3 regions of the Bradyrhizobium sp. Kon69 genome follow, and region 3 is predicted to be linked to each of the others. Evidence: predicted binding sites of a transcription regulator. Region 3 holds the regulator's gene; each other region holds the start of a gene.
The links. Region 3 encodes PhoB, which activates phosphate uptake and scavenging genes when phosphate is short. Its sites were predicted from a motif close to TGTCATNNANCTGTCAT; they were not measured.
Positions count from the first base shown of each region.

Region 1 (9,857 bases), on a different contig from region 3:
CACGACGCCGCCGCCGGGAACGTGGCCGCGGCCTTCGACGATCAAATCGTCGCCGGAGACCTCGACCTTGACGCCGTTGACGCGGAGCATGGCGGCAGTGGCTTCGAGACGGTCGGATTCCTTGACGCGCAGCTCCTGGAGGCCGCGCATGATGGTCGTGCCCTCGGCAAAGGCGGCCGCCACCGCCAGCACCAGATATTCGTCGATCATCGACGGTGCGCGCTCCGGCGGCACCTCGACACCGCGCAGTTTCGAGGCGCGTACGCGCAGCTTTGCCATCGGCTCGCCGGCGTCGCCGCGAACTTCACTTTCCTCGATCGAGGCACCCATTTCGCGCAGCGTGGTGAAAAGACCGGTCCGCAGCGGATTGGTCATGACATCGGACAGGACGAGGTCGGAGCCTTCGACGATCAGCGCGGCAACGATGGGGAACGCCGCCGATGAGGGATCGGCGGGCACGATGACGTTGGCGCCATGTAGCTCAGGCTGCCCCACGAGCGTGACACGACGGCCGTGCTGACCTTCCCGCACCGAGCTGATCTCGGCGCCGAAATGCTTGAGCATCAGCTCGGTGTGGTCGCGACTGGCCTCAGTCTCGATCACGGTGGTGGTGCCCGGCGCGGCCAGGCCCGCGAGCAGCACGGCGGATTTGATCTGAGCCGAGGCCACCGGCGTCTTGTAGGTGATCGGCAGCGGATCGCGCGCACCCTGGACGGTCAGCGGCAGACGGCCGCCCTCGCCGCCGGCGACGACCTTCGCACCCATCTTTTCCAGCGGGTCCAGAATCCGGCGCATGGGCCGGGTGCGCAGCGAGGCATCGCCGTCGAAAATCGCAGAGATCGGGCAGCCCGCGACGGCGCCCATGACGAGCCGGCAGCCGGTGCCGGAGTTGCCGAAATCCAGCGGCGCTTTGGGCTCCGCGAAGCCCGCGACACCCACGCCGTTCACCTTCCAGGCGAAATCTCCGGTGCGCTCGACCCTGGCCCCAAGTGCCTGCATGGATTTGGCGGTGTTAAGGACGTCCTCGCCCTCCAGGAGGCCCGAAATCCGCGTCTCTCCGACCGCGAGCGCCCCGAGAATCAGGGCACGATGGGAGATCGACTTGTCTCCGGGCACCCGTACTTTCCCGGTCAGGGGACCGCTGGCGCGCGACTGGAGCGGCGTCGGCTTGTCGGAATCGGTCAAGTTTGTGTCCTTGGATAGGCCCGAAACGTCCCGTGGGGCTCGCGGGGCAGGTACCACATGGTCTCCCCGCCGTCACGGGCATGTCGTTCTCCCGCAATGCGCTATTGACAGCGGGCCGCCAACTAGCCAAGTGAAGCACCGCTTTTCAGACATTTCCAGGATTCCTCTGCCGTGGCCAAGTCCGAACTCGGAACTAAACGTATTTGCCCGACCACGGGCAAAAAGTTCTATGACCTCAACAAGAATCCGGTGATCTCGCCCTATACCGGTGAAGTCGTGCCGATCGCGCCCATCGCGCCGGCTCGCGCACCCCGCGGCGCCGAAGCTCGCCACGCAGCCGCTGCCGCCGACGCCACGCCGGAGCCGGCGGAGGTCGAGGAGGTCTCGCTCGAGGAGGCCGATGCCGAGGAGAACACCGGCAAGGTCAAGGCCGTCGTGCCCGAATCCGAGGACGACATCGAAGTCGATGAGACCATCGAGGACGATGACGACGACGATTCGACCTTTATCGCCGACGACGAAGAAGGCGATGAGGACGTGACCGACATCATTGGTGATGTCGGCGGTGACGAAGAGACTTGAGATAATTCCAGAACTGTGGTTCTGGGTCTTTCCCGACGCGTCGCCCAAGGCGCGTCGGACGGTTAAGGGGCCATAGCTCAGCTGGGAGAGCGCTTGCATGGCATGCAAGAGGTCGGCGGTTCGATCCCGCCTGGCTCCACCAGCCTTCGCTCGCTTCGCGAGCTTCGGCTGGGCAAGCCCGGGAAGTCCCTCGTAGCGAAGTGAGCGAAGGCTGTCCCGCCATAGCCCGAAGGGCGACGGCGGACGAGGCAAGCACCTTATGGCGCCCGGGAACTGCTATCCTGCCTTCAAGGAGGAAGCGGAATGAAGTACGTCTATATCCTCGAAAGCCTTGATTCCGAGCACTTCTACGTTGGCATCACCGACGACTTACGAGCCCGTTTGGCAAAACATAACGCCGGCGAGGTGCCACACACGTCGAAGTACGGGCCTTGGCGAATTCGGACCTATTTCGCGTTTGATGACGCGGCACGCGCTGTCGCCTTCGAGCGATACCTGAAATCTGGCTCGGGTCGCGCTTTCGCGAAGAAGCACCTCTAACCCTACTCCCCGATCACCGCATTCAGCCGATCGCGCAACGCCACAATCTCGTCCTTCATCGCGACCAGTTCCGAGACTGAACAATCCGACGCCGCCAGGATCGATTGCGGCACGGCGCGGGCCTTGTCCTTCAGGGCGTGGCCCTGCGGGGTCAACGCGATCAGCACCTGGCGTTCGTCCTCGCTCGAGCGCGTGCGCTTGACGAGATGGGCCGCCTCGAGCCGCTTGAGCAGCGGTGTCAGCGTGCCCGAATCCAGGTGCAGCTTTTCGCCGATGCTCTTCACCGGCACGTCGTCGCGCTCCCACAGCACCAGCATCACCAGATATTGCGGATAGGTCAGGCCGAGCCGGTCCAGCAGCGGCTTGTAGACGCGGTTGAAGGCATGCGCGGCCGAATAGACCGCGAAGCAGATCTGGTTGTCGAGGCGCAGCGGCGCGTCCGCTGCCGAATGTTTCCGGGGCATGGAGAATCTCACAGGACTTGCTCCATTCTGGGGCCGGCCGGCGGCATATTCAATTGCGAACAATTAAATGTGAGACCTCATAATTTCAATTGCGCACAATCTAATTGTTTGCGATAAGGATGGCACCCTACCCGGAAACACAGAGAGACGAAAATGTCAGTGAACGTCCTTTACAAGACCAGCGCAAAGGCCACCGGCGGCCGCGACGGCCATGCTGCGACCCTCGATGGCGCACTCGACGTCAAGCTCACCACGCCGAAGGAACTCGGCGGCGGCGGCGGTGCCGGCAACAATCCCGAGCAGCTGTTTGCGGCGGGCTATGCCGCCTGCTTCATCGGCGCGATGAAGTTCGTGTCCTCGCAGGGCGGCCCCAAGGTTCCGGCCGACGCCTCCGTGACCTCGACCGTCGGCATCGGCCCGCGCGCGGCCGGCGGCTTCGGTCTCGACATCGACCTCGCCGTCTCGCTGCCGGGCCTCGCCCGCGCGGAAGCCGAGGCGCTGGTCGAGAAGGCGCATCAGGTGTGCCCGTATTCCAACGCGACGCGCGGCAATGTCGACGTTCGCCTGACGGTCGTCTGATCGGGTAGCTGAAGCGGCTGGCGCGGGATCCCCTCGGGCCGGCCGCTTCCGTTTGATTTGCCATCCCGCGGGATTGCGGCGAGCGGCCTGCATGACGCCCTACGCGGGAAGCCATTGCCGGCTCGGACGAACCTCGTTAGGCCTGTGATCACATCGACACAGGGGACGCGAAGGCATGACTGAAGCCGCCAGTTCTGGAGTCGCCACGGGCGCAATGAGCGGCCTGCGCGTGATCGATCTCACGCGCGTGCTCGGCGGTCCCTATTGCACCCAGATCCTCGCCGACCACGGCGCCGACGTGATCAAGGTCGAGCCGCCCGCAGGCGACGAGGTGCGCGACTGGGGCCCTCCCTTCCACGAGGAGGACGCGGCCTATTTCATCGGCATCAACCGCAACAAGCGCTCGATCGGCCTCGACCTCGCCTCCGAGGGCGGCCGGGCCGTGCTGCTCAAGATGCTGGAGAGCGCCGACGTCCTGATCGAGAACTTCAAGCCGGGCACGCTGGAGAAATGGGGCATCGGCAACGAGAGCTTGCGGGAAAAATTTCCGCGCCTCGTGCATTGCCGGATCTGCGGCTTCGGCGCCGACGGCCCGCGCGGCGGCAATCCCGGCTATGACGCCATCATCCAGGCCATGACCGGCATGATCGCGGCGACCGGCTCGCCCGAGAGCGGACCGATGCGCATCGGCGTGCCGCTGGTCGACATCGGCACCGGCCTCTATGCGGCGATCGGCATCCTGATGGCGCTCTCGGAGCGGCAGCGCTCGGGCCAGGGCCAGTTCCTGGAGACCACGCTGTACGAGACCGGTCTCGCCATCATGCATCCGCACACCGCGAATTATTTCATGCATGGCAAGCCGCCGGCGCTCACCGGCAACGAGCATCCCAACCTCGTGCCCTATGCGATCTTCCCGACCAAGACCGACGACATCTTCATCGGCGTCGGCAATGACGGCACCTTCCGCAAGCTCGCCAAGGAGATCGGCAAGCCCGAGCTCGGCACCGATCCGCGCTTTGCCCGCAACAAGGACCGCATCGCCAATCGCGAAGCGCTGCGCGCCGAGCTCGCCGCCGTGTTCAGCCAGCACGAGGCCGAGCCGCTGTGCAATCGCCTGCTCGCCGCCGGCCTGCCCGCAGGGCCCGTACAGAAGATCGACCAGGCGTTGACCAACCCGCATACGATCGCGCGCGGCGATATCATCGAGAAGGATTGGTACAAGGGCGTGGCATCCCCGATCCGGCTCGATCGCAGCAAGCCGAGCCTGCGGCGCCTGCCGCCGAAATTCAGCCAGCATGCGGCCGAGGTGCTGGGCGAATTCGGCTACTCCAGGTCCGAGATCGACGCGATGGTCGCGCAGGGCACGGTCTGCGGACCCGAGCGCAAGCGCTAGGACCCACGCCTTCCACATCCGACGGCAATGCCGCACTGCGGCGCGGGCGCTCTGTGCATCGCGAACGGAGGACGCTGCGCGCGCGGCATTCGCCTATTTGACAGCTTCCCTTTTCCCGCGCTTGCCGCTTTCGTTTCGGCCGCTTACACAGTCATGTGAACGTCATATGGCGCTGCTAGCGCAAGCGATCATTTTTGACGGCCCAAGAGAACGGCCAAGGGAGGTTTACTTGATGGCTCTTAGACACTTTGGAGCGGCTGCCGCTATTGCGCTCACGGTTGGACTATCGGCCTCGCCGGCCTTGGCCGCGACCGAAATCCAGTGGTGGCACGCGATGACCGGCGCCAACAACGACGTCATCGTCAAGCTCGCCACCGATTTCAACGCGTCGCAGAGCGACTACAAGGTGATCCCGACCTACAAGGGCAACTATCCCGATACGATGAACGCCGGCATCGCGGCGTTCCGCGCCGGCAACGCCCCGCACATCATGCAGGTGTTCGAAGTCGGCACCGCGACCATGATGGCCGCGACCGGCGCCGTGAAGCCCGTCTACAAGCTGATGGCCGACGCCGGCGAGAAGTTCGACCCCAAGATCTACCTGCCCGCCATCACCGGCTACTATTCGACGTCGAAGGGCGAGATGCTCTCATTCCCCTTCAACTCGTCCTCGACCGTGATGTGGGTCAACCTCGACGAGCTGAAGAAGGCGAATGTCGAGATCCCGAAGACCTGGCCCGAGACGTTCGAGGCCGCCAAGAAGCTGAAGGCTGCCGGTCACGACACCTGCGGTTTCTCCGGCTCCTGGGTCACCTGGGTCAACCTCGAGCAGCTCTCGGCCTGGCACAACGTGCCGCTCGCCAGCAAGGCCAACGGCCTCGACGGCTTCGACACCGTGCTCGAGTTCAATGGACCGCTTCAGGTCAAGCACCTCGAAACCCTGGTCGAGCTGCAGAAGACCAAGACGTATGATTACGCCGGCCGCACCAATACCGGCGAGGGTCGCTTCACCTCCGGCGAGTGCCCGATCTACCTGACCTCGTCGGCGTTCTTCGGCAACGTCAAGGCGCAGGCCAAGTTCGCCTTCACCGCCGTGCCGATGCCGTATTATCCTGATATCAAGGGCGCACCGCAGAACTCGATCATCGGCGGCGCTTCGCTGTGGGTGATGGGCGGCAAGTCGGCCGAGGAATACAAGGGCGTCGCAAAGTTCCTGACCTTCCTCTCGGACACCGACCGCCAGGTCTATATCCACAAGGCCTCGGGCTACCTGCCGATCACCAAGGCGGCCTACGCCAAGGCCAAGGAAGAGGGCTTCTACAAGGATCAGCCCTATCTCGAGACCCCGCTGCTCGAGTTGACCAACAAGGAGCCGACCGAGAATTCGCGCGGTCTGCGCCTCGGCAACATGGTGCAGCTGCGTGACGTCTGGTCGGAAGAGATCGAGCAGGCGCTGGCCGGCAAGAAGACCGCCAAGCAGGCTCTGGATTCCGCGGTCGAGCGCGGCAACACGATGCTGCGGCAGTTCGAAAAGACCGCCGTAAAATAAGGCGAAGACGCCGGCAGGCCGCACGGCCTGCCGGCGTCGCCCATCATGCAAAAGCAAGCCATTTTCCAGTCAAGACTGTTACCGTACGCGCTGGTTGCGCCGCAGCTCGCGATCGTCCTGATTTTCTTCTATTGGCCGGCGCTGCAGGCGGTGATCCAGTCCTTCCTGCTCCAGGATGCGTTTGGGCTGTCGACCACCTTTGTCTGGTTCGAGAATTACATCGAGCTGTTCAAGGACGCGGCCTATTTCGAGGCGATCGTCCGAACGTTCTTGTTCTCGTTCGCCATCGCCGTCTCGTCGCTGTCCTTTGCGCTGCTGCTCGCCGTGATGGCGGACAAGCCGCTGCGTGGCTCGATGCTCTACCGCACGCTCCTGATCTGGCCCTATGCGGTGGCGCCGCCCGTGGTCGGCGTGCTCTGGATTTTCATGCTGCATCCCTCGCTCGGCGTGCTCTCGCGCTATCTGCGCAACATGGGCATCGACTGGAATCCGCTGCTCGACGGCGACCAGGCCGCGGCGCTGATCATCCTCGCCGCCGCGTGGAAGCAGATCTCCTACAATTTCCTGTTCTTCCTCGCCGGCCTGCAGGCGATCCCGAAGAGCGTGTTCGAGGCCGCCGCGATCGACGGCGCCCGTCCGATGCGGCGGTTCTGGACCGTGACCTTCCCGCTGCTGTCGCCGACCATCTTCTTCCTGCTGGTGGTCAACATCGTCTACGCCTTCTTCGACACCTTCGGCATCATCGACACGATGACCCGCGGCGGTCCCGGAACGTCCACGGTCACGCTGGTCTACAAGGTCTATTCCGACGGCCTGCTCGGCGGCAATCTCGGCAGCTCGGCGGCGCAGTCGGTGATCCTGATGGTCATGGTCATCGTGCTCACCGGAATCCAGTTCCGCTTCGTCGAACGCAAGGTGACCTACTGATGGTCGAGGAAGAGGGCTTCCGGCGCTACGTCGCCCACGCCATTTTGTGGATCGGGATCGCGATCGTCGCCTTCCCGGTCTACGTCGCGTTCGTCGCCTCGACCCAGGACAACGCGCTGATCGCCAACGGGCAGATGTCGCTGTTGCCGGGCGGTCATTTCTTCGAGGTCTACTACCAGACCATTTTCGTCGGCACGAGCGGCTCGACCCGCGAGCCCGTCGGCAACATGATGCTGAACTCGCTGGTGATGGCGCTGCTGATCGCGGTCGGCAAGATCGCGATCTCGATCATCTCGGCCTATGCGATCGTGTACTTCCGCTTTCCGTTCCGGATGCCGATCTTCTGGATCATCTTCATCACCCTGATGCTGCCGGTCGAGGTCCGCATCTATCCGACCTACAAGATCGTCGCCGATCTGCACATGCTCGACAGCTATGCGGGCCTGTCACTGCCGCTGATCGCCTCGGCCACGGCGACGCTGCTGTTCCGCCAGTTCTTCATGACGGTGCCGGACGAGCTGCTGGAGGCCTCGCGCATCGACGGCGCCGGTCCGCTGCGCTTCTTCTGGGATACGCTGCTGCCGCTGTCGCGCACCAACATGGCGGCGCTGTTCGTGATCCTCTTCATCCTCGGCTGGAATCAATATCTCTGGCCGCTGCTGATCACCACCCGCGACGACATGCAGACCATCCAGGTCGGCATCCGCAAGATGATCACCACCACCGACGCGCTGACCGAATGGCCGATCGTGATGGCGACCGCCGTGCTGGCGATGCTGCCGCCGGTTTTCGTCGTCGTCGTGATGCAGAAATTGTTCGTGCGCGGACTCGTGGAGACGGAAAAGTAGATCCCATGGCTAACGTCACCCTGCGCAACGTCCGCAAGACCTATCCCGGCGGCTTCGAGGCCATCAAGGGCGTCAACGTCGATGTCGGCGACGGCCAGTTCTGCGTGCTGGTCGGTCCCTCCGGCTGCGGCAAGTCGACATTGCTGCGCATGGTCGCAGGGCTCGAAACCGTCACCGGCGGCGAGATCGACATCGGCGGCCGCATCGTCAACCAGATCGAGCCCGCCGACCGCGACATCGCGATGGTGTTCCAGAACTACGCGCTCTATCCGCATATGAGCGTCTTCAACAACATGGCCTACGGCCTGCGCAACCGCGGCATGAAGGAGGCCGAGGTCAAGACCCGCGTCGATGAAGCCGCGCGCGTGCTCGAGCTCACGTCGATGCTGGAGCGCAAGCCGCGCCAGCTCTCCGGCGGCCAGCGCCAGCGCGTCGCCATGGGCCGCGCCATCGTGCGCCAGCCGAAAGTGTTTCTGTTCGACGAGCCGCTGTCCAACCTCGACGCGAAACTCCGCATCGCGATGCGGGTCGAGATCCGCAAATTGCAGCGCCGGCTCAACACCACGTCGATCTACGTCACCCACGACCAGCTGGAGGCGATGACGCTCGCCGACATTCTCGTGGTGATGAATGGCGGCCAGGTCGAGCAGGTCGGCAATCCGCTCGCGATCTACGAGAAGCCGGCGACAACCTTCGTCGCCTCCTTCATCGGGGCGCCACCGATGAACCTGATGTCGACGCGGCCCGAGGAGATCCGGTCGCAGCTCGCCGGCGGCGGCGCGGCTGACGCCGGAATCCTCGGCATTCGCCCGGAAGATTTCGTCATCACCGACCAGACCCCCGCCGACGGCGTCGTATTGCCGCTCACCGTGGAAGCGATCGAGCGCGTCGGCGCCGAAACCTTCGTCTACGGCACGCGGGCTCAGGACGAGCAGCGCATCGCCGCCAATCCCGGCGAACTGCCGCCCGGCGAGGTCATCGTCCGCATCCCCGGCTCAGAGGCGCCGCCGATTGGCGCGAGCATCCGCGTCGCAGCGGTGCGGCAAAAGCTGCATCTGTTCAGCGGCGACGGCCGGACGCGGATCGAGGCCTGACCGGTTCCGAAGGGCTCTCGATTAAAAAACGCGAAAACAACCCCATGCACAGTAGAAGGGGGTTTGTTTTCGTTGAGAGAATTCGGCCGGCTAACTCGTCGTCATGCCCGGGCTTGTCCCGGGCATCCACGTTCTTCACGCGCGAGTAAAGGTCGTGGATGGCCGGGACAAGCCCGGCCATGACGATGCGGAAGCAACGGTGCACGTAAGCGGAAATGGCCCATCCACAGCCCCCGGCTACGTCCTTGAACCCACACGCGGATATGCCCATATTGCTGATCAAGGGGTGCCTGTACGGGCCCTGATGCACCAAAGTCGCTTCGAGAGGACTTTGTAAACTATGTCTCGTGTTCCCACGCTTTCCAGTCCGTTCCTTTTGGGCTTCGACGAGATCGAGCGCGTGCTCGATCGGGTCGTCAAAGGTGCCGACGGTTACCCTCCCTACAATATCGAGAGGTGCGACCGGTCGGAGGGCCAGCCCGAGCGGTTGCGAATCACGCTGGCGGTCGCCGGATTCACCCGCGACCAACTCGATGTAACCATTGAGGAAAACCAGCTCGTCATTCGCGGACGGCAGCAGGACGACAAGACCCGGCAATACATCCATCGCGGCATCGCCGCGCGCCACTTCCAGCGCACTTTCGTGCTGGCGGAGGGGATGCTGGTGCTGGGTGCGGATCTGAAGAACGGATTGCT
Region 1 is NZ_JBVVOS010000007.1:178,417-188,273, reverse strand. It holds gene aroA (3-phosphoshikimate 1-carboxyvinyltransferase) at 1-1,185, opposite strand, end outside; gene AC0L3U_RS12185 (TIGR02300 family protein) at 1,357-1,767, shown strand; tRNA gene AC0L3U_RS12180 (tRNA-Ala) at 1,834-1,909, shown strand; gene AC0L3U_RS12175 (GIY-YIG nuclease family protein) at 2,071-2,307, shown strand; gene AC0L3U_RS12170 (MarR family winged helix-turn-helix transcriptional regulator) at 2,310-2,771, opposite strand; gene AC0L3U_RS12165 (organic hydroperoxide resistance protein) at 2,925-3,350, shown strand; gene AC0L3U_RS12160 (CaiB/BaiF CoA transferase family protein) at 3,526-4,743, shown strand; gene ugpB (sn-glycerol-3-phosphate ABC transporter substrate-binding protein UgpB) at 4,976-6,292, shown strand; gene ugpA (sn-glycerol-3-phosphate ABC transporter permease UgpA) at 6,338-7,219, shown strand; gene ugpE (sn-glycerol-3-phosphate ABC transporter permease UgpE) at 7,219-8,067, shown strand; gene AC0L3U_RS12140 (sn-glycerol-3-phosphate import ATP-binding protein UgpC) at 8,073-9,161, shown strand; gene AC0L3U_RS12135 (Hsp20 family protein) at 9,502-9,857, shown strand, end outside.
Region 1: ugpB (sn-glycerol-3-phosphate ABC transporter substrate-binding protein UgpB) is a predicted target of PhoB. The motif match lies at 4,893-4,909, and genes of this name have one in related genera.

Region 2 (9,857 bases), on a different contig from region 3:
TCGGTCGAGCTGCTCGCGCGGCTGGCGCGCGACTTCTCCAACATCCGCTATTTCAAGATCGAGGTGCCGGGCGCGGCTGCAAAGCTGCGCAGCCTGATCGAGGCCGGCGGCAGCGATATCGAGGGTCCCTGGGACGGCGAGGAAGCGATCACGCTGCTCGCCGATCTCGATGCAGGCGCCACCGGCGCGATGACCGGCGGCGGCTATCCCGACGGCATCCGCCAGATCGTCGATCCCTATTTCGCGGGCAAGCGTGAAGAGGCCAAAGCCGCCTACGAACGCTGGCTGCCGCTGATCAATTACGAAAACCGCCAATGCGGCTTGATCGCCTGCAAGGCGATGATGCAGGCCGGCGGCGTGATCAAGTCGGACACGGTGCGGCATCCGTTGCAACCGTTGCATCCGGCGACGCGGGCAGGGCTGCTGGAGTTGGCGAAGGAGCGCGATGCGCTGGCGTTGCGGTGGGGGAAGTAGGGCAACGCTGCTCGGCGGTTGCTATTTAACTCCGCCGTCGTCCTGGACAAGCGCAGCGAAGCGGAGCGCAGATCCAGGACCCATTACCCCAGGATGTCGTTTGGCGGATACTCCGGGCTACGGGCTCGTACCACGACGGCTCCCTGGGGTAATGGGTCCTGGCTTTCGCCAGGACGACACCGGGAATGGTGCAGCGGTGTCGCCTACCTCGCCAGCGCCCACTCGCCCACAATGCGAAACCTTGCTCCCGCATCGTCCTGCTTGAACAACGCAATGCGATCGATCGCCAGCGTCTCAAGCCCGAGCGCAGCAAACCGCGCGCGCAGCATCTCCAGAATCGGCCCGCGACGCTCCGCGTCCAGCCGACCCGTCAGCGTCATGTGGAAGCGGAATTCCTCCATCACGTAAGGGTAGCCCCAGCGATCGAGATAGTCGCGCTGCCGCTCGCTGAGCTTCTCGGGCCTGCGTCGCGCGCGATCTTCGGCCGTCAGGGCGGTGCGAAAGCCGTCGAACGCGCGGACGCAATCGGCGGCGAGCTCCTGGAGCGCATCGACCGGCTCAGCCGGAATGACCGCGATGAAGCCGCTGATGGCATCGACGACCGGGCGGATCACCGGGATCGTCCGCGCCTCGCCGGCGAAGGCCGCGCAGGCGGCCAAGAGCTCCGCCTCCGTCCTGCCCGGCGCAAGCGCCATCGGCGCCTTCAGTGTGCCGTGAAAACCGTATTTGCGGGGATCGGCGGTGATGTCGCGCCAGTCCGGCGCGAGATGCGATGCGTCGGCGGGAAAGGGCAGCTCGTTGCCGATATAGGCATCGTAACCGAGCAACTCCGCGCCGAAGCGGGAGAGGGCGCTGTCGCGGCCTGCGGAAAAATAGATCGCGTAGCGGGGGAAACTTGTCATCGTCCGAGCATAGCGGGTTTATGCCGCGACGACAGCTTCGCGCGGGGTAGCTGCCATGCCAAGCAACCGCGTCGCGTCGGTGAGATGCACGAGCTTGCCGCCCGATATCACGGCGATCAGCCGCGGCCGCAGCGGCACGTTGTCGTCGACCAGCAGAATGTCCGCGCGCCGGCCTTCCGCGAGCACGCCGCGATCGGCCAGGCCGGTCGCGCGCGCCGGCGCGGCGGAGACCAGGTTCCAGGCTTCGGTCAGCGGCAGCACGCCATCGGCGGCGAGGCGGAACGCAGCGAGCAGCTGCGCGGGATAGTAGTAATCCGAGGCCAGCACCGAGCAGAGCCCCTTGGCGATCATGTCGGATGCCTTGGTCCAGCCGGTGTGGCTGCCGCCGCGCACGACGTTCGGCGCGCCGTAAACGATGGCGTCACCGTGGCTTGCCGCCGCCCGCGCCGTCTCCTCGTTGATCGGAAACTCTGCGATCGCCACGCCCATGGCGCGAAAGCCCTCGCGCATCACCGGCGTCGCATCGTCGTGCGAGAGCATCCGCACGTCGGCGGCGCGCGCCGCCGCGGCGAGCCGCGACACCGAAGCCGGCACTTCTCCGGCGCGGGAGAGCACACGCCCGACCAGCCGGTCGAATTCCTCGCTCGACAGGCCGGTGCGCTCCACCATGCGGTTGCGCTTGCGCGGCTTGGCCATGTCTCCAACCGTGCCGTCCATGTGGTCGTTGAAGGCGAACAGGTCGACACGGCCCTCGCTGAGCCACTGGCTGATCTCGGTTTCGGCGTCGAGATTGTAAGTCTCATGGCGCAGGTGAAAGCGCGTGTCGGCGGCAAACTGCGGGCGCTGCCGTTCGATCGCCTCCATCAGACCGCGCGCATTGTCGGCGCTGCGCAGGCCCGGTTCCCACGAACAGGTCGTGGCGTGAAACACCGTGGTGATACCGTTGCTGATGGCCTGGCGGTCGCTGTCGGCGAGCGCCACGTCAATCGGAAAGTCGACCCCGGCGCGCGGCATCATCTGCCGCTCGAAGGCATCGCCATGCAGATCGACGATGCCCGGCAGGACCAGCAGATCGCGCGCATCGATCGCAAGCCGCGTCCGGCCGCGAGACGCGTCGACCTCGACGATGTCTTGTCCGGACAGGGCAAGGGACGTCTCGACGAACTCGGAGCCGATCAGGGTCCGGCCGCCCTCAAGAAGAATGTCTGTCACGCGACCGCGCTTGGTTTGCTGCCAACAGGACTGTTGAGAGAACTTCCTCGTGCTTCATATGTCGAGAGAAAATCTTCAATCCCGAGCTTGCGGAAATCGGGCATTGCTGCACGCAATTTGTCGTGATCCCAGTCCCACCAGGCGAGCCTCGCAAGCCGTCCCGCAACCTCTTCCGAGAACCGCCGGCGTACGATGCGCGCCGGATTGCCGGCGACGATGGTGTAGGCCGGAACGTCCTTGGTGACGATGGCGCCGGCCGCGATCACCGCACCGGTGCCGATGTTGCGACCCGGTAGCACGATCGCGCCATGGCCGATCCAGACGTCGTGGCCGATATGGACGTGATGCTGGCGCCGCCAGTCGAAGAATTCCGTGTCGTCGCTCTCGCCATCGAAATAGGCGCTCGACCGATAGGTGAAGTGCGCCTGCGTGGCGCGGTGCATCGGGTGATTGCCCGGATTGATCCGTGTCATCGCCGCGATCGAGCAGAATTTTCCGATGGTGGTGTAGGTGATCTGGGCGTCGTTCACGACATAGGAGTAATCGCCCATCGTTACTTCGTGCAGCATCGTGCGGGCGCCGACCTCCGTATAGGCCCCAAGCCTGGTGTCGTGCAGCTTCGCCGAGGGATCGATGGTCGGCTGGACCGAAAGAGCTTTGGCGGCCATGTTGCATCCGAACGAGAGGGCTGGCGTTTCTCTTCGAGCGGCTTGATGACAATGTCATGACGATGTGATGACAGGGGATGAGGTGTGTAGGATCGCCGCACCGCAACGTCCGTGTCACACAAGTGTCAAGCGCCGGCGTTAGCGGTGGGTCCCAGCTACTCTGGAGCCCTGCATGCTGGTGGTTGAAGGTCTGACGTGTCGCTTCGGCGTGAAAGCCGCGGTGGACGACGCTTCGTTTCAAGTCTCTCCCGGCGGCTTCGTCGGCGTGATCGGACGGTCCGGCGCCGGCAAGTCGACCCTGCTGCGGACCATCAACCGTCTCGCGATCCCTTCACAGGGTCGCATCCTGTTCGACGGCCTCGACGTCACGGCGCTGCGCGGCAAGGAGCTGCGGCAGTGGCGGGCGCGCTCGGCGATGATCTTCCAGCAGTTCAACCTGGTCGGCCGGCTCGATGTTCTCACCAATGTCCTGATGGGCCGGCTCGCGACGATGCCGGCCTGGCGCTCGCTGTCGCAGACCTGGCCCGAGCAGGACAAGGCGCTGGCGATGTCCGCGCTTGAGCAGTTCGACATCGCCCCGCTCGCAGCCCAGCGCGCCGACCAGCTCTCCGGCGGCCAGCAGCAGCGTGTCGCGATCGCCCGCGCGCTGGTGCAGCAACCCGACATCATCCTCGCCGACGAGCCGATCGCCTCGCTCGATCCCCGCAACACCAAGATCGTGATGGATGCGCTTTTGCGCATCAACAAGCATTTCGGCATCACCGTGCTCTGCAATCTGCATTCGCTCGACCTGGCGCGCAGCTATTGCGACCGCCTGATCGGTATGGCGCAGGGGCGCGTGGTGTTCGACGGCGCGCCGGCCGAGTTGACCGAGCACGTTGCGCGCGAGCTCTACGATCTCGAAGCCGCCGATGTCATGGGCGGCACGCCTGCACCGGTGCGACAAGGCATTCCGGCGCTTGGAACGGCGGCCGCCGCCTGAGCGGCGCCGCATCAGGACTCACCAGTTTTGCGTCAACCGACCTCAACCCATGAAGAGGCTATCATGATCACTCGCAGATTGATTCTTGCCGGCGCCGCCGCGCTCGCGTTCACGGCTTCAGCTTCCGCCGAGGACTGGAAAGCCAAATATCCCGAACTGACCTTCGCGGTCATTCCGGCGGAAAACGCCTCGGGCGTCACCGAGCGCTGGGCGCCGTTCATGAACTATCTCTCCAAGGAATTGGGCGTGAAGGTCACGCTGCGCATCGCCAACGACTACGCGGCCGTGATCGAAGGCCAGCGTGCCGGCAACATTCATATCGCGAGCTATGGTTCTGCCTCGTTCGCCCGCGCCCGCCTGACCGGTGTCAAGACCGACGCCTTCGCCAACGACATCAATTCCGACGGCTCTACCGGCTACTACTCGGTGTTCTTCGTCAAGGCGAACAGCGCCTACAAGAGCATCGATCAGCTCAAGGGCAAGAACCTCGGCTTGGTCGACCCGAACTCGACCTCCGGCAACAACGTGCCGCGGTTCGAGCTCGACAAGATGGGCATCGCGGACGCCGACACCTATTTCAGCAAGGTTGTCTTCACCGGCAGCCATGAGAACGCAATCCTGGCGCTGGCGCAAGGCACGGTCGACGTCGCCGCCAACCAGTGGACCAGCGACGACGATTCGACATTGGCGCAGATGCTGACCAAGGGCATGCTGAAGAATGCCGACGGCTCCGCGATGAAGAAGGACGATTTCCGCATCATCCACAAGTCGGCGCCGATCATCAATGGTCCCTATGCCTACAATTCCGACCTGCCGGAAGAGGCCAAGGCCGCGATCGCGAAGGCGTTCTTCGACGCGCCGGCCAAGGACAAGGCTGCGTTCGATCGCCTCCAGGACGGCCAGAAGAAGGGTTTTCATCCCGCGACCACCAAGGATTGGGATGGCACGATCGAGCTGATCAAGTTCGTCGATGCGCTGCGTAAGAAGAAGGCGTCCTGAGTTTCGGGACGATGCCACTGGAGCCGGGTCGATGGACCCGGCTCTTTCTCTTTAATCGACCACCTTTCCTGATCAGATGACCGTCGCGGTTTCGATCCTCCCGGAGCAGCAGCTCGCCGTGCTCAACGCCGCCTATCGCCAGGCGGTCGCGCGCAAGCGGCTCCGACTCCTGTTTGGAGCCGTGATCTTCGTCGCTGCGCTGCTTCTGGCGGCGATCGGCGCCGAAGTGAATCTGCGCACGCTGTTCACCCACTACGGCAACTTCATCAGCTATTTCGACCGCATCCTCACACTCGACAGCGGACAGCGGGTCTGGACCGATATCGGCGAATGGCTCTGGGGCTGGCAGAAATGGCTGAAGATGCTGGGCGAGACGCTGCTGATCTCCTATGTCGGCACGCTGATCGGCGCGACTTTTGCGTTCTGCCTGAACTTCTTCGCGGCCGAAAACACCTCGCCCGCGCCCTGGCTGCGGTTCGGGGTGCGGCGCCTGCTTGAATTCGCCCGCACGGTGCCCGGCATCGTGTTTGCGCTGATCTTCGTGATCGCCTCGGGCTCGGACCGATGGCGGGTGTGCTGGCGATTGCGATTCACTCCACCGGCGCGCTCGGCAAGCTGTTCTCCGAGATCGTCGAGAATGCCGACATGAAGCCGGTCGAAGGTGTCCGCTCGACCGGCGCGAGCTGGCTCGCTTGCATGCGCTTCGCTATCCTGCCGCAGGTCACCGCGGGTTATGCCAGCTACGCGCTGCTGCGCTTCGAGATCAATGTCCGGGAGGCCTCCGTGATGGGCTTCGTCGGCGCCGGCGGCATCGGCCAGGAGCTCGTCGTCGCCATCCGCAAGTTCTATTACTCCGACGTCAGCGCGATCCTGCTCACCATCATCGTCACGGTCTTCATCATCGACATCAGCACCGGCTGGCTGCGCGGCCGTCTGTTCGGCAAGGAGGCGCGGACGTGACGGGACCGGAGGAGACCGACACCGCGGCGCTTCGCGCGCGCTACCCTGATGTGTTCGACCGGCCGGCCTCGGCCCGGCTCGCCATGCCGGCGATGATCGTCGCGGCGCTCGCGATCCTGATTTATGGCCTGGTCGATCTCGATTTCTCGCCCTCGCGCTTCGTCGCCGGCCTCAGCCAGCTCGGCTGGATCAGCCTGATGATGATCCCGCCGGATCCCGGCTCGTCACTGCCGATCTATCTGAAGGCGCTGGGCGAGACGCTGTCGATCGCGCTACTCGGCACGACGCTGGCCGCACTGTTCGCGCTGCCGGTCAGTCTTCTTGCCGCGCGTAACGTCGTGCCGTCGAAGCTCCTGCGCTTTCCGATCCGCCGCTTTCTGGATTCGATCCGCGGCGTCGACACGCTGATCTGGGCGCTGGTGTGGATCAACGTGGTCGGGCTTGGCCCGTTTGCCGGCGTGCTCGCCATTGCCGTGTCCGATTTCGGCGCGTTTGGAAAACTGTTCTCGGAGGCGATCGAGGGCGCCGACCAGAAGCAAGTCGAAGGCATCCGCGCCTCCGGCGGCAGTGCGCTGCACGAGATTCGCTTCGGCCTGCTGCCGCAGGTCCTGCCCGTGATCGCCGGGCAGGTGCTCTATTTCATCGAGTCGAATACGCGCTCGGCCACCATCATCGGCATCGTCGGCGCCGGCGGCATCGGCCTCCAGCTTGCCGAGCAGATCCGCGTGCTGGAATGGCAGAAGGTCTCGTTCCTGATCCTGATGATCCTGGTCGCGGTCGCCGCGATCGATTTCGTCTCGGGCAAATTGCGTTTTGCGATCATCGGCCGAAGGGCAGTGGCGTAACTTTCTTCCTTCTCCCCTTGTGGGAGAAGGTGGCGCGAAGCGCCGGATGAGGGGTCTGCATCTGCAGATTCAGATCACTGCGTGCGGAGACATACCCCTCACCCGTCTCGCCGCTATCGCGGCGAGCCACCCTCTCCCGCAAGGGGAGAGGGGGAGAACAACCCGCTCACCCGTTCTCCACCAGAAATTCCACCCGCTCTGCGGCAAATCGCGAATGCTTGGTGACCAGCGGCTTGCCGTCGAGATCGTGGTCGGTGGCGTCGACCACCAGGATCGGCCGTCCCAGCGCCAGATCGAGCCGTGCGGCGTCGGTTGCGTCGACGATGCCGGCGGTGATCCGCGTCGCGCCGCGGCGATAATCGCGGACGCCGTAATGCTCGAGCAATTTCGTCATCGAGCGGGTCGCGGCAAAGACGTCGCCCGCACCCGGGAACAGCTGCGCCGACAGCCAGGTCGTGGAGACGCAGATCGGCGTGCGGTCGGCGAGGCGCATCGCCTCGATGCGGACCAATGGTGCGCCGGTCTTCAATCCAAGTTCCCGCGCGAGTTCGCGGGTCGCGACATCATCGGACGCCTCGATCAACCGGCCATGCGGTTCGCGGCCGTCGGCGCCGACGATCTCGGAGAAGCGGGTCCGCGAGCGCAGTGGATAAGCGAGCTTCTGCGCCTCGACATAGGTTCCGCTGCCGCGCTCGGCCCGCACGATGCCGCGCTCGGCAAGGGCGGCCAGCGCGCGTCGCACGGTGTGGCGGTTCACGCGATAGGTTTCGGCGATCTCCACCTCGCCCGGCAGCTTGTCGCCGGCCGCAAAGCGGCCGTCGGCGATGCCGCGCTCGATGCCGTCGGCAACGAGGCGCCACAACGCGACGCCGGAGGAGGCTGTGTCCTGCATGCTCATGTGGCTTGGAAGCTACTCCAGAAATCACGCCTTTGTCACGAAACAGTCATGGCGCTCCGGTATCAAGTTGTCTAGTATCATAGACAACTTGGATTCGGCAAGTTCTGCAGAAAAGTCGGTGGATCTGGTGACCCAGCACAACAATCAGCAAGCCCAGCGCAAGGCCGCAATGGCCGTGCTGGCGCACGCGGAGGCGGGCGAGATCGCCGCTCGCCTCCGCGCACTCGCTTTGCCGGCGCATCAGGATCTGCGCGCACCGGAAAACGGCCTCGTCATGCTGCGCGGCCGGGTCGGCGGCGACGGCGCGCCGTTCAATCTCGGCGAAGCGACGGTGTCGCGCGCCGCGGTGCGGCTTGCGAGCGGCGAGGTCGGTTTCGGTTACACGCTCGGTCGCGACGGCGAGAAGGCGCGGCTGATCGCGCTGTGCGATGCGCTGGTGCAGTCCAGCGATTTCGGCGCCGCGGTGGAGCGGGACATTATCGCGCCGTTGCGTGAGCAACTGATGGTCAGGCGCAAGCAGGCGGCGGCCGAGACCGCCGCGACGAAGGTTGATTTCTACACCATGGTGCGCGGTGAGGGGTGAGATCATGACCACGATTGCGGAACTGCCGCCGGGGTTCGCCGACAAGGTGCTGTCGGCGCAATCGACCTTTCGCTCGGTGATGGACGCGATGGCGCGGCCGGGCTCGGTCCGGCGCATCGTGCCGACATCAGGGGCGCCTCACACGATGATGCGCGGCACGGCCGCGATCGCGTTGACGCTGTTCGACCACGACACGCCGCTCTGGCTCGATGCGCGCATGTCTGAGAGGTCCGACGTCGTGAAATGGCTGAAATTCCATACCGGCGCGCCGGTGGTGCCGGATTCTTCCATCGCAAGCTTCGCGCTGATCAGCGACGGCGGGGCGCTGCCTTCGCTCGAGCGTTTCGCGCTCGGCACCAGCGAATATCCGGATCGGTCGACCACATTGATCCTTCAGGTCGAGAGCCTGGACGGAGGACGCGGCTTCGAGCTGCGCGGTCCCGGCATCGACGGCGTCGCCACGCTCCAGGCGTCGATCAAGCCGTACGACCTGTTCGATCGCCTGCGCGTCAACGAAGCGCTGTTTCCGCGCGGCGTCGATGTGGTGCTGGTCGCCGACGATGCCGTGGTTGCGATCCCGCGCACCACGCGTGTCGTGAGCAAGGGAAGCTAAGCATGTATGTCGCAGTCAAAGGCGGCGAACGCGCCATCGAGAACGCCCACCGCCTGCTCGCCAGTGCGCGGCGCGGCGACCAAAGCGTGCCGGAAATTTCCCTCGACCAGATCTCGGAGCAGCTCGGCCTCGCCGTGGACCGCGTCATGAGCGAAGGCTCGCTCTATGACCGCGAGCTCGCGGCGCTCGCCATCAAGCAGGCGCGCGGCGATCTGATCGAGGCGATCTTCCTGGTCCGTGCCTTCCGTGCCACGCTGCCGCGCTTCGGCGCCAGCGAGCCGGTCGAGACCGGAGCGATGCGGGTGCAGCGGCGGGTGTCCTCGACCTTCAAGGACATTCCCGGCGGCCAGATTCTCGGCCCGACCTTCGACTATACCCACCGCCTGCTCGATCCCTCGCTCGCCGAAGGCTTTGTGCCGGAGCAGCCTGCGACGGCCGAAGCATCCACGGTGCCAACGCCGCGGGTGACGGATATCCTCGGCCGCGACGGCCTGATCGAGCCCTCGCCGCAAGCGGAAGAGGGCGCGAGCGTCGGCGATCTCACCCGCGAGCCGCTGAATTTTCCCGCGGACCGCGATCTGCGTCTGCAGAACCTCGCGCGTGGCGACGAAGGTTTTCTGCTGGCGATGGGCTATTCCACCCAGCGCGGCTACGGACGCAACCATCCCTTCGCCGGCGAGATCCGCTTCGGCGAGGTCGATGTCGAATTTTCGGCGGAAGA
Region 2 is NZ_JBVVOS010000017.1:40,892-50,748, forward strand. It holds gene AC0L3U_RS22375 (dihydrodipicolinate synthase family protein) at 1-474, shown strand, start outside; gene AC0L3U_RS22380 (DUF1045 domain-containing protein) at 678-1,376, opposite strand; gene AC0L3U_RS22385 (alpha-D-ribose 1-methylphosphonate 5-triphosphate diphosphatase) at 1,395-2,588, opposite strand; gene AC0L3U_RS22390 (transferase hexapeptide repeat family protein) at 2,585-3,256, opposite strand; gene phnC (phosphonate ABC transporter ATP-binding protein) at 3,429-4,238, shown strand; gene phnD (phosphonate ABC transporter substrate-binding protein) at 4,302-5,237, shown strand; partial or broken gene phnE (phosphonate ABC transporter, permease protein PhnE) at 5,314-6,197, shown strand; gene phnE (phosphonate ABC transporter, permease protein PhnE) at 6,281-7,042, shown strand; gene phnF (phosphonate metabolism transcriptional regulator PhnF) at 7,209-7,940, opposite strand; gene phnG (phosphonate C-P lyase system protein PhnG) at 8,059-8,523, shown strand; gene phnH (phosphonate C-P lyase system protein PhnH) at 8,528-9,136, shown strand; gene AC0L3U_RS22430 (carbon-phosphorus lyase complex subunit) at 9,139-9,857, shown strand, end outside.
Region 2: phnF (phosphonate metabolism transcriptional regulator PhnF) is a predicted target of PhoB. The motif match lies at 7,974-7,990, and genes of this name have one in related genera.

Region 3 (9,857 bases):
CCTTCTTCGTGCTCGCGGCGGCGCGGCTGATGCTGATGCGGCTGGAAAAGAAGGCGGGGAACTAGCGCCATGAATCCGATCTACTCACGCCGCCGCCGCAACGACATCGTCGTCCGCGGGCTCTGCATCGCCGCAACCGCCTTCGGCGTCACCTGGCTCGCGCTGATCCTGATTACGCTGCTCTACAATGGCGTAGCGGGACTCAATGTCCAGCTGTTCACCGAGAACACGCCGCCACCGGGATCGAACGAGGGCGGCCTGCTCAACGCCATCGTCGGCTCGCTGATCATGACCGTGATCGGCGTCGGCATCGGCGCGCCGCTCGGCATGTTCGCCGGCACCTATCTCGCCGAATACGGCCGCAACGACCGGCTGACCTCGGTGATCCGCTTCATCAACGACATCCTGCTCTCGGCGCCCTCCATCATCATCGGCCTGTTCATCTACGGCGCGGTGGTGGTGCCGATGCGCGGGTTCTCGGCGATCGCGGGTTCGCTCGCGCTCGCGGTCATCGTGATCCCAGTGGTGCTGCGCACGACCGAGGACATGCTGCTGCTGGTGCCGAACGCGTTGCGGGAGGCGGCCTCGGCGCTCGGCCTGCCGCGCTCGCTGGTGATCAAGCGGATCGCTTATCGGGCTGCCCGATCGGGTCTCATCACCGGCGTGCTGCTCGCGACCGCTCGCGTCGCCGGTGAAACCGCGCCGCTGCTGTTCACCGCGCTGTCGAACCAGTTCTTCAGCCTCGGCCTGAACAAGACGATGGCGAACCTGCCGGTGACGATCAACAACTTCGTGCAGAGCCCCTATGCCTACTGGAAGCAGTTGGCCTGGAGCGGAGCGCTGCTCATCACCCTGACCGTTCTTGCCCTTAATATTGGCGCGCGCATCCTTGGCGCCGAGAGGACCGCAAAATGAGTGATCTTTCCGTATCGATGAGCGCGTCCGGTGGACTGCCGCACACGGCAGTGCTGCCGGAGGCGCCGCCCAAGGTGACCGTACGCAACCTGAATTTCTATTACGGCGAGCACCACGCGCTGAAGAACATCAACCTGACGCTCGGCGCCAACCGTGTCACCGCGTTCATCGGCCCGTCGGGCTGCGGCAAGTCGACCCTGCTGCGCATCTTCAACCGGATGTACGACCTCTATCCCGGCCAGCGCGCCACCGGTCAGCTCATGCTCGATCAGACCAACATCCTCGACGGCAAGCTGGACCTCAATCTGCTGCGCGCCCGCGTCGGCATGGTGTTCCAGAAGCCGACGCCGTTCCCGATGACGATCTACGAGAACATCGCGTTCGGCATCCGTCTCTATGAGAAGATCTCGAAGTCCGAGATGGACGGCCGCGTCGAGAAGGCGCTGCGCGGCGGCGCGCTGTGGAACGAGGTCAAGGACAAGCTCAACGCCTCCGGCCTGTCGCTCTCCGGCGGCCAGCAGCAGCGTCTCTGCATCGCCCGCACCGTCGCGGTGCGGCCCGAGGTGATCCTGTTCGACGAACCCTGTTCGGCGCTCGACCCGATCTCGACCGCCAAGGTCGAGGAGCTGATCCAGGAGCTGTCCGAGGATTACACGATCGCGATCGTCACCCACAACATGCAGCAGGCGGCGCGCGTCTCCGACAAGACCGCCTTCATGTATCTCGGCGAGCTGATCGAGTTCGACGACACCAGCAAGATCTTCACGTCGCCGACCGACCGGCGCACGCAGGATTACATCACCGGCCGGTTCGGCTAGGAGACGCGACATGGGTTCTGAACATACCGCAAAGGCCTTCGACACCGACCTCCAGGAACTCACGCGCCTGGTCGCCGAGATGGGCGGCATCGCCGAGCGCATGATCGTCGAGTCCGTCGACGCACTGATCCGCCGCGACGTCCCGCTCGGCCAGCGCGTCGTCGCCATCGACACCGAGCTCGACGCGCTGCAGAAGCGCATCGAGGAGCGCGCGGTGCTCACCATCGCACGTCGCCAGCCGATGGCGGTCGATCTGCGCGAGATCGTCGGCGCCATGCGCGTCGCGACCGATCTCGAGCGCATCGGCGACCTCGCCAAGAACATGGGCAAGCGCGTCGCGGCGCTGGAGACGGACTTCCATCCGCTCAAGCTGTTCCGCGGCCTCGAGCACATGACCGACCTCGTGCAGCAGCAGGTCAAGTCGGTGCTGGACGCTTATGCCGCGCATGATTTGCCGGCGGCGATGGCGGTGTGGAAGGGCGACGAGGAGGTCGACGCCATCTGCACCTCGCTGTTCCGCGAGCTCCTCACCTACATGATGGAGGATCCGCGCAACATCTCGTTCTGTATTCATTTGATGTTCTGCGCCAAGAACATCGAGCGGATCGGCGACCACGCCACCAACATCGCCGAGACCGTGTTCTACATGATCGAGGGCCAGGCGATCACCGACAAGCGGCCGAAGGGCGACATGACGACCTTCGCCAACACGGTACCGAACACCTGAAGACTTAAGGAGCGACGACCCGATGGGCGCACGCATTATGGTGGTTGAGGACGAGGAAGCCCTGACCGAGCTTCTCCGCTACAACCTCGAAGGCGACGGCTATGACGTCGAGACGGTGATGCGCGGCGACGACGCCGACACCCGTCTCAAGGAGCACATCCCCGACCTGATCGTGCTCGACTGGATGCTGCCGGGCCTGTCAGGCATCGAATTGTGCCGGCGGCTCCGCACCCGTCCCGAGACCAAGCAGCTCCCGATCATCATGCTCACCGCGCGCGGCGAGGAGAGCGAGCGGGTGCGGGGTCTTGCGACCGGCGCCGACGACTACATCGTCAAGCCGTTCTCGGTGCCGGAGCTGCTGGCGCGCGTGAAAGGCCTGCTGCGGCGCGCAAGCCCGGAGCGGCTCGCCACCGTGCTTGCTTTCGGTGACATCGAGCTCGACCGCGACAAGCGCCGCGTGGCGCGCTCGGGCCGGCCGATCGATCTCGGTCCGACCGAATATCGCCTGCTGGAGTTCTTCCTGGAGCATCCGGGGCGGGTGTTCTCGCGCGAGCAACTGCTCGACAGCGTCTGGGGCCGCGACATCTATATCGACGAGCGTACCGTCGACGTGCATATCGGCCGCCTGCGCAAGCTGCTCAATCTCGGCCGCGAGCAGGATCCGATCCGCACCGTCCGCGGCGCCGGCTACGCGCTGGATGATCGGTTTGCCAAGGCGGAGCAGGTGTAGGTTTCTGCGGTTAGGTTACTACCTGCCGTGACATGTCCGATGTCGTCCCGGCGAAGGCCGGGACCCATAACCACAGGGCGCGGTTTGGCGAAGACTCGGAGTTACCCTTTCGCACAACAACTAAGTGCTCGGAGTATGGGTCCCGGCCTTCGCCGGGACGGCACTGCATTTATTGAGGCGCCGCGCGTGATGACTGATCGTGCGCTAGCTTACCGCGGACCCGGCTTCACCGGTGCGCGGCGCCGATCCGACGCCGGCTGGTACGCAACGCGCGAGTGCTGGGCGCAATAGGGCAGGCCGGACAACGCCCGTCCACCGCAGAAGAAGAAGTCCGGGCTCGAGGGATCGCCGACCGGCCAGTGGCAGGTCGCCTCGTTCAATTCCAGCAGCGACAGCCGCTGGCTCATCGGCACCACGTTGTCGTAGGTGACCGGATCCGGCTCAGCCTCGACCTCGAAGGCCTGCGCCAGCGCAGTGTTGCCGCGCGAGATCGGGCGGGTCACCCGCATCATGTGCTGCGCGGGGCGCGCCTTGCGCGGCCGCGGCGCTGCCGACGAAGGGCTCTTGGCGCGGCCCGAAAGGCCGAGCCTGTGCACTTTGCCGATCACGGCATTGCGGGTCACATTGCCGAGCTCCGCCGCGATCTGGCTGGCCGAAAGTCCGGCCTCCCAGAGCTTTTTCAGCTGCTCGACGCGATCATCGGACCAGGTCAAAACCGTCATTGCACCCTTTCCCTCGCTGCGCGCCAGCCATCCTGGGGCCTCGCAGCGAATGCCTAAGCCTTCAAAAACCCGTGCCGTCAGAATCCCTTAAGGCTCGCCGGGCGCGTCTTGAACGCCCGAACGTTTACGCCGGTACATAAGGACTTAAAGATCAGAACCACTGCACGAGATGTCGTATCTGACAATCCAAACGCTACAATATGGCGTGACTCCCGCGCAAGAGTCCGCCGACTCGCTTCCACATGTTCCGTGGCTAAATCCCGCAAAATCGGCACCGCAAGACTACGGATTCAGCGTTTCGCGAGGCTTTCCGGGCGGCATTGACACCCGTTTCACCAGGCCTAAGATGGTCGTGCGTGCCGCCCTCAAGAGGCGGCACGTTTCGTTTTCCGGGCCGGTCGATGGTGCGTTGCGCAATGCACGCTCACACCGTCCGCAACATTCAAGTGACCGTCATGACTAACAGCGCAGCGCCGCATTTGCTCCCCGTTTTCGCCAGGTCCGACCTCGGTTTCGAGCGTGGCGAAGGCTGCTGGCTGATCGCGACCAATGGCGAGCGCTATCTGGATTTCACCTCCGGGGTGGCGGTGAATGCGCTCGGCCATGCCCATCCGGCGCTGGTCGCGGCGTTGCAGGAGCAGGCCACGAAGCTCTGGCACATGTCGAACCTGTTCCAGAGCCCGGACGGCGAAAAGCTCGCCGCGCGCCTGTGCAATGAAAGTTTCGCGGACTTCGTGTTCTTCTGCAATTCCGGCGCCGAAGCGCTGGAATGCGTGATCAAGGTCGTGCGCCGTTATCACGCCGCGAAGGGCCATCCAGACCGTTATCGCATGATCACCTTCGAAGGCGCCTTCCATGGCCGCACCCTGGCGACGCTGGCCGCGACCGGTTCGGCAAAATATCTCGAAGGTTTCGGACCCCCGATGGAGGGCTTCGATCAGGTTGCGCATGGCGATCTCGACGCGGTGAAAAAGGCGATCGGTCCGCAGACCGCCGGCATCCTGATCGAGCCGATCCAGGGCGAGGGCGGTGTGCGTTCGGCAACGCCCGCCTTCCTGAGGGCGTTGCGCCAGCTCTGCGACGAGAAGGGTCTGTTGCTCGCCTTCGACGAGGTGCAGACCGGCATGGGCCGCACCGGCGATCTGTTCGCATACCGCCGCCTGGGCGTCGAACCCGACGTGATGTCGCTGGCCAAGGCGCTCGGTGGCGGCTTTCCGATCGGCGCCTGCCTTGCGACCGCGGAAGCGGCATCCGGCATGACGCCGGGCTCGCACGGCTCGACCTTCGGCGGCAATCCGCTCGCGATCGCGGCTGCGAACGCCGTGCTCGACGTCATGCTCAAGCCCGGCTTCTTCGACCACGTGCAGAGGATGTCGCTGCTGCTCAAGCAGAAGCTTGCCTCCGTGATCGACCGTCACGGCGATGTCGTCAGCGAAGTGCGCGGCGAGGGCCTCCTGATCGGCATCAAGGCCGTGGTGCCTTCCGGCGATCTCGTTGCCGCCTTGCGTGCCGAAAAGCTGCTCACCGTCGGCGCCGGCGACAATGTCGTGCGTTTCCTGCCGCCTTTGATCGTCACCGAAGCCGAGATCGAGGACAGCGTCGGGCGGCTCGAGCGCGCCTGCACGGCCTTGTCCGGCAACAAGCGGGCGGCAAGCTGATGAGCAAGTCGCCCGATAAAGCACCGAAGCACTTCCTCGACATCAACGAGCTGCCGCTGTCGGAGCTCAAGCGCATGCTGGCCGCGTCCACCGCGATGAAGGCGAAGCAGAAGGCGCATCAGCCGGTCAGGCCGCTGGAAGGCAAGACGCTGGCGATGATCTTCGAGCGCCCCTCGACGCGGACGCGGGTGTCTTTCGATGTCGCCATGCGTCAGCTCGGCGGCGAGCCCATCATGCTCACCGGCGCCGAGATGCAGCTCGGCCGCGGCGAGACCATCGCCGACACCGCGCGCGTGCTGTCGCGCTATGTCGACGCCATCATGATCCGCATCCTCAATCACGATGCCCTGCTGGAGCTTGCGGCAAACGCCACCGTGCCCGTCATCAACGGCCTGACGCGGCGCTCGCATCCCTGCCAGGTGATGGCTGACCTCATGACCTACGAGGAGCATCGCGGCCCGATCGAGGGCAAGACCGTGGCCTGGACCGGCGACGACAACAACGTGCTGGCGTCCTGGGCGCACGCCGCCGAGCGCTTCAAGTTCCAGCTCAATGTCGCGACGCCTCCGGAGCTCGCGCCGAAAAAGGCGATGCGCGACTTCATCAAGGCGACCGGCGCGCCGATCATGCTCGGCACCGACGCCGAAGCCGCCGTGCGCGGCGCCGATTGTGTCGTGACCGACACCTGGGTGTCGATGGGCGACAAGGAAGGCGAGCACCGCCACAACGTGCTCAAGCCCTATCAGGTCAATGCCCAGCTGATGTCGCTGGCCAAGCCCGATGCGCTGTTCATGCACTGCCTGCCCGCCCATCGCGGCGAGGAGGTCACCGACGAGGTGATCGACGGTCCGCAATCCGTCGTGTTCGACGAGGCCGAAAACCGCCTGCACGCGCAGAAGGGCATTCTGGCCTGGTGCTTCGACGCGGTGAAGTAATCTTGTCGTCCCGGCGAAGGCCGGGACCCATACCGCGGAATCTCTCTTGTGGCAGGCGGGCCGAGGCCGAGGTCTTCGCCAAACTAAGATTGCGGTTATGGGTCCCGGCCTTCGCCGGGACGACACCCATGTTGCGGTATCGTTCTGCAATCCCCCAACCGCCTCCGGACCACAGCCCTCACCCCCCTTCCAATTCCGCCTTCCGACCCCAGATAAAGCGCCATGGTTTCCCAATCCCCTGACATGAAAACCGGGCCCGAGGGCCCGGTTCGCGCGCCATCCGCGGTTCCGATCGATGACGCCGTACTGCCCTACGAGGTCGATGCGCTCGATGTGCGCGGTCGGCTGGTGCGGCTTGGTCCGGCGCTCGACGAGATCCTGACCAAGCACGATTATCCGGCGCCGGTCGGCAAGCTGCTCGGCGAGGCCATCGTGCTGACCACGCTGCTCGGCTCGGCGCTGAAGTTCGAGGGCCGCTTCATCCTCCAGGCCCAGACCGACGGTCCGGTGTCGTTCCTGGTCGTGGACTATCAGGCGCCGGATCGCCTGCGCGCCTATGCGCGCTACGACGCCGCGCGCCTCGGCGAAGTCCAGGATTCCGGCAAGGCTTCCGGCGCGCTGCTGGGTCACGGTCATCTCGCCATGACCATCGACCAGGGCCCCGACATGAGCCGCTACCAGGGCCTGGTCGCGCTCGACGGCGGCAGCCTGGAAGACGCCGCTCACGAATATTTCCTGCGCTCCGAGCAGATTCCGACGCGCGTGCGCCTTGCCGTGGGCGAGGAGTGGCGGTCGAACGACGGCGGCAAGCATCGCTGGCGTGCCGGCGGCATGCTGATGCAGTTCCTGCCGAAGGCGCCCGAGCGCGCGCGGCAGGCCGATCTGCATCCCGGCGATGCGCCCGAAGGCGTCGAGGTCCATGCCGTCGCTGAAGACGATGCCTGGGTCGAGGCGCGCTCGCTGATCGAAACCGTCGAAGACGTCGAGCTGATCGATCCCGAGTTGTCCGGCGAGCGGTTGCTCTACCGCCTGTTCCATGAGCGCGGCGTGCGCGTGTTCAATCCACTGCCCTTGAAGGCGCAATGCTCCTGCTCGCGCGATGCGGTCGCATCGATGCTGAAGAGCTTTTCGTCCGACGACCGTGCCGCGATGGTCAAGGACGACAAGGTCGTCGTAACCTGCGAGTTCTGCAGCTCGGTGTACGAGTTCACACCGGATGAGGCGGGCGTCGAGGACGCGTAGCGCGGTGCCGTAGGTGGGCAAAGCGAAGCGTGCCCACCATTTCCAGCGCTAATTCAACACCCGCTTGTTGTCCGGGCTGTCCAGCGAGAACGTCGGCACGTCGATCTCGAAGCGTTCGCCGGTTGCGCTGACCATCTGGTAGCGGCCGGTCATGAAGCCCGAGGCGGTCGTGAGCGGCACGCCGGAGGTGTATTCGAAGCGTTCGCCGGGGGCGAGCGTCGGCTGCTCGCCGACCACGCCCTCGCCCTTCACCTCCTGCTGCCGGCCGGTGGCGTCGGTGATGATCCAGTGCCGCGTCTTGAGCTGCACGGTCTCGTCGCCGGAATTGGTGATGACGATGGTGTAGGCCCAGAAATAACGGGAGCGGTCGGCCGACGACTGCTCCGGAACAAAGTTCGGCTCGACGGTCACTTCGATCTGGCGGGTCACGGCGCGGTACATGATTGCCATCATACCGAAAACCGCTCGGGAACCAAACGCCGGAGGCGGTTCTAGCGACATCGTCCCGCCAGAATTCGCAGGGAAGTACACGTCCAAGTGTATTTGCATGTGATCCGGTCGCTTTGCGAGATGACGGCCGGACCGGTACACTCCTTGCCACGTCGCGATTTGCGGAAGGGTTTTTAGGCCCCCGATGACCATTGCCGACCAAGTGACGGGATCGACGATCGCGGGAACCGCCAAACCTGTGGAGGTCAAGTCCGCGGGGGCGAAGCGGCGCGCGGCCGCGCCGGCCATTTCGCTGCCCGCCATCGGCGAGCGCGAGCTCCGGCTCGACCTGTTCCGCGGCCTCGCGCTGTGGCTGATCTTCATCGACCATTTGCCGCCGAGCCTTCTGACCTGGTTCACGATCCGCAATTACGGCTTCAGCGACGCCACCGAGATCTTCATCTTCATCTCCGGCTATACCGCCGCCTTCGTCTACGGTCGGGCGATGCTGGAATCCGGCATCGTCGTCGCCACCGCGCGCATCCTGCGGCGCGTCTGGCAGATCTATGTCGCCCACGTCTTCCTGTTCACGATCTTCCTTGCCGAAATCTCCTACGTCGCGACCAGGTTCGAGAACCCGCTCTACACCGAAGAGATGGGCATCATGGATTTCCTCAAGCAGCCCGACGTCACGATCGTGCAGGCGCTGCTGCTGCGCTTCCGTCCCGTCAACATGGACGTGCTGCCGCTCTACATCGTGCTGATGCTGGCGCTGCCCTTGATCCTGTGGCTGATGAAATGGCGCCCCGACGTGACGCTCGGCCTCTCGGTCGCACTCTACGCGGTGACCTGGGAATACGATCTCTATCTGTCGGCCTATCCGAACGGCTTCTGGGCCTTCAATCCCTTCGCCTGGCAATTGCTGTTCGTGTTCGGGGCATGGTGCGCGCTCGGGGGTGCGCGACGCATGTCGCACATTCTGGCTTCGCGAGTGACGATGTGGATCGCGATCGCCTATCTGGTCGCGGCATTTTACGTGACGCTGACCTGGTATGTGCCGCAGCTCTCCCACTTCATGCCGAAGCGGCTCGAGCAGTGGATGTATCCGATCGACAAGGCCGACCTTGACGTGCTGCGCTTCACGCATTTCCTGGCGCTGGCCGCGCTCACCGTGCGCGTCCTGCCCCGGGACTGGCCGGGCCTGAAATCGCCCTGGCTGCGGCCGCTGATCCTGTGCGGCTCGCATTCCCTGGAGATATTCTGTCTCGGCGTCTTCCTCGCCTTTGCCGGCCATTTCATCCTGGCCGAGGTCTCGGGCGGCCCGGTCATGCATGCGCTAATTAGTCTCTCCGGAATCCTGATCATGTGGGCCATGGCCTGGCTGATTTCGTGGTACAAGCGGGTGGCTGACAAGAGCGGTTCGAAAACCAAAAGCGCCGTCGGCAGCGCCGATATGGCGGGAGGGGGCTGATGAAGGCGAAGGTTTTCCTGAGCCTGATCCTGCTGTGCGGTGGTCTCGCCGCGCCTCCGGCGCGCGCGGACGATGCTGCGCCTGCTGCTTCGGCGGCACCTGCTGCTTCAGCCGTGCCTGCAGCCTGCGAAGTGCCGTCCTATCTGCTCACCAGCGAAAGCCAGCTTCCCAAGGTCGCCGATGCCATCAAGGCCGGCAAACCGCTCGAAA
Region 3 is NZ_JBVVOS010000022.1:20,578-30,434, forward strand. It holds gene pstC (phosphate ABC transporter permease subunit PstC) at 1-65, shown strand, start outside; gene pstA (phosphate ABC transporter permease PstA) at 70-915, shown strand; gene pstB (phosphate ABC transporter ATP-binding protein PstB) at 912-1,733, shown strand; gene phoU (phosphate signaling complex protein PhoU) at 1,744-2,460, shown strand; gene phoB (phosphate regulon transcriptional regulator PhoB) at 2,483-3,190, shown strand; gene AC0L3U_RS26775 (GcrA family cell cycle regulator) at 3,400-3,912, opposite strand; gene AC0L3U_RS26780 (acetylornithine transaminase) at 4,368-5,570, shown strand; gene argF (ornithine carbamoyltransferase) at 5,570-6,505, shown strand; gene AC0L3U_RS26790 (Hsp33 family molecular chaperone) at 6,728-7,747, shown strand; gene apaG (Co2+/Mg2+ efflux protein ApaG) at 7,796-8,188, opposite strand; gene AC0L3U_RS26800 (OpgC domain-containing protein) at 8,382-9,647, shown strand; gene AC0L3U_RS26805 (SGNH/GDSL hydrolase family protein) at 9,647-9,857, shown strand, end outside.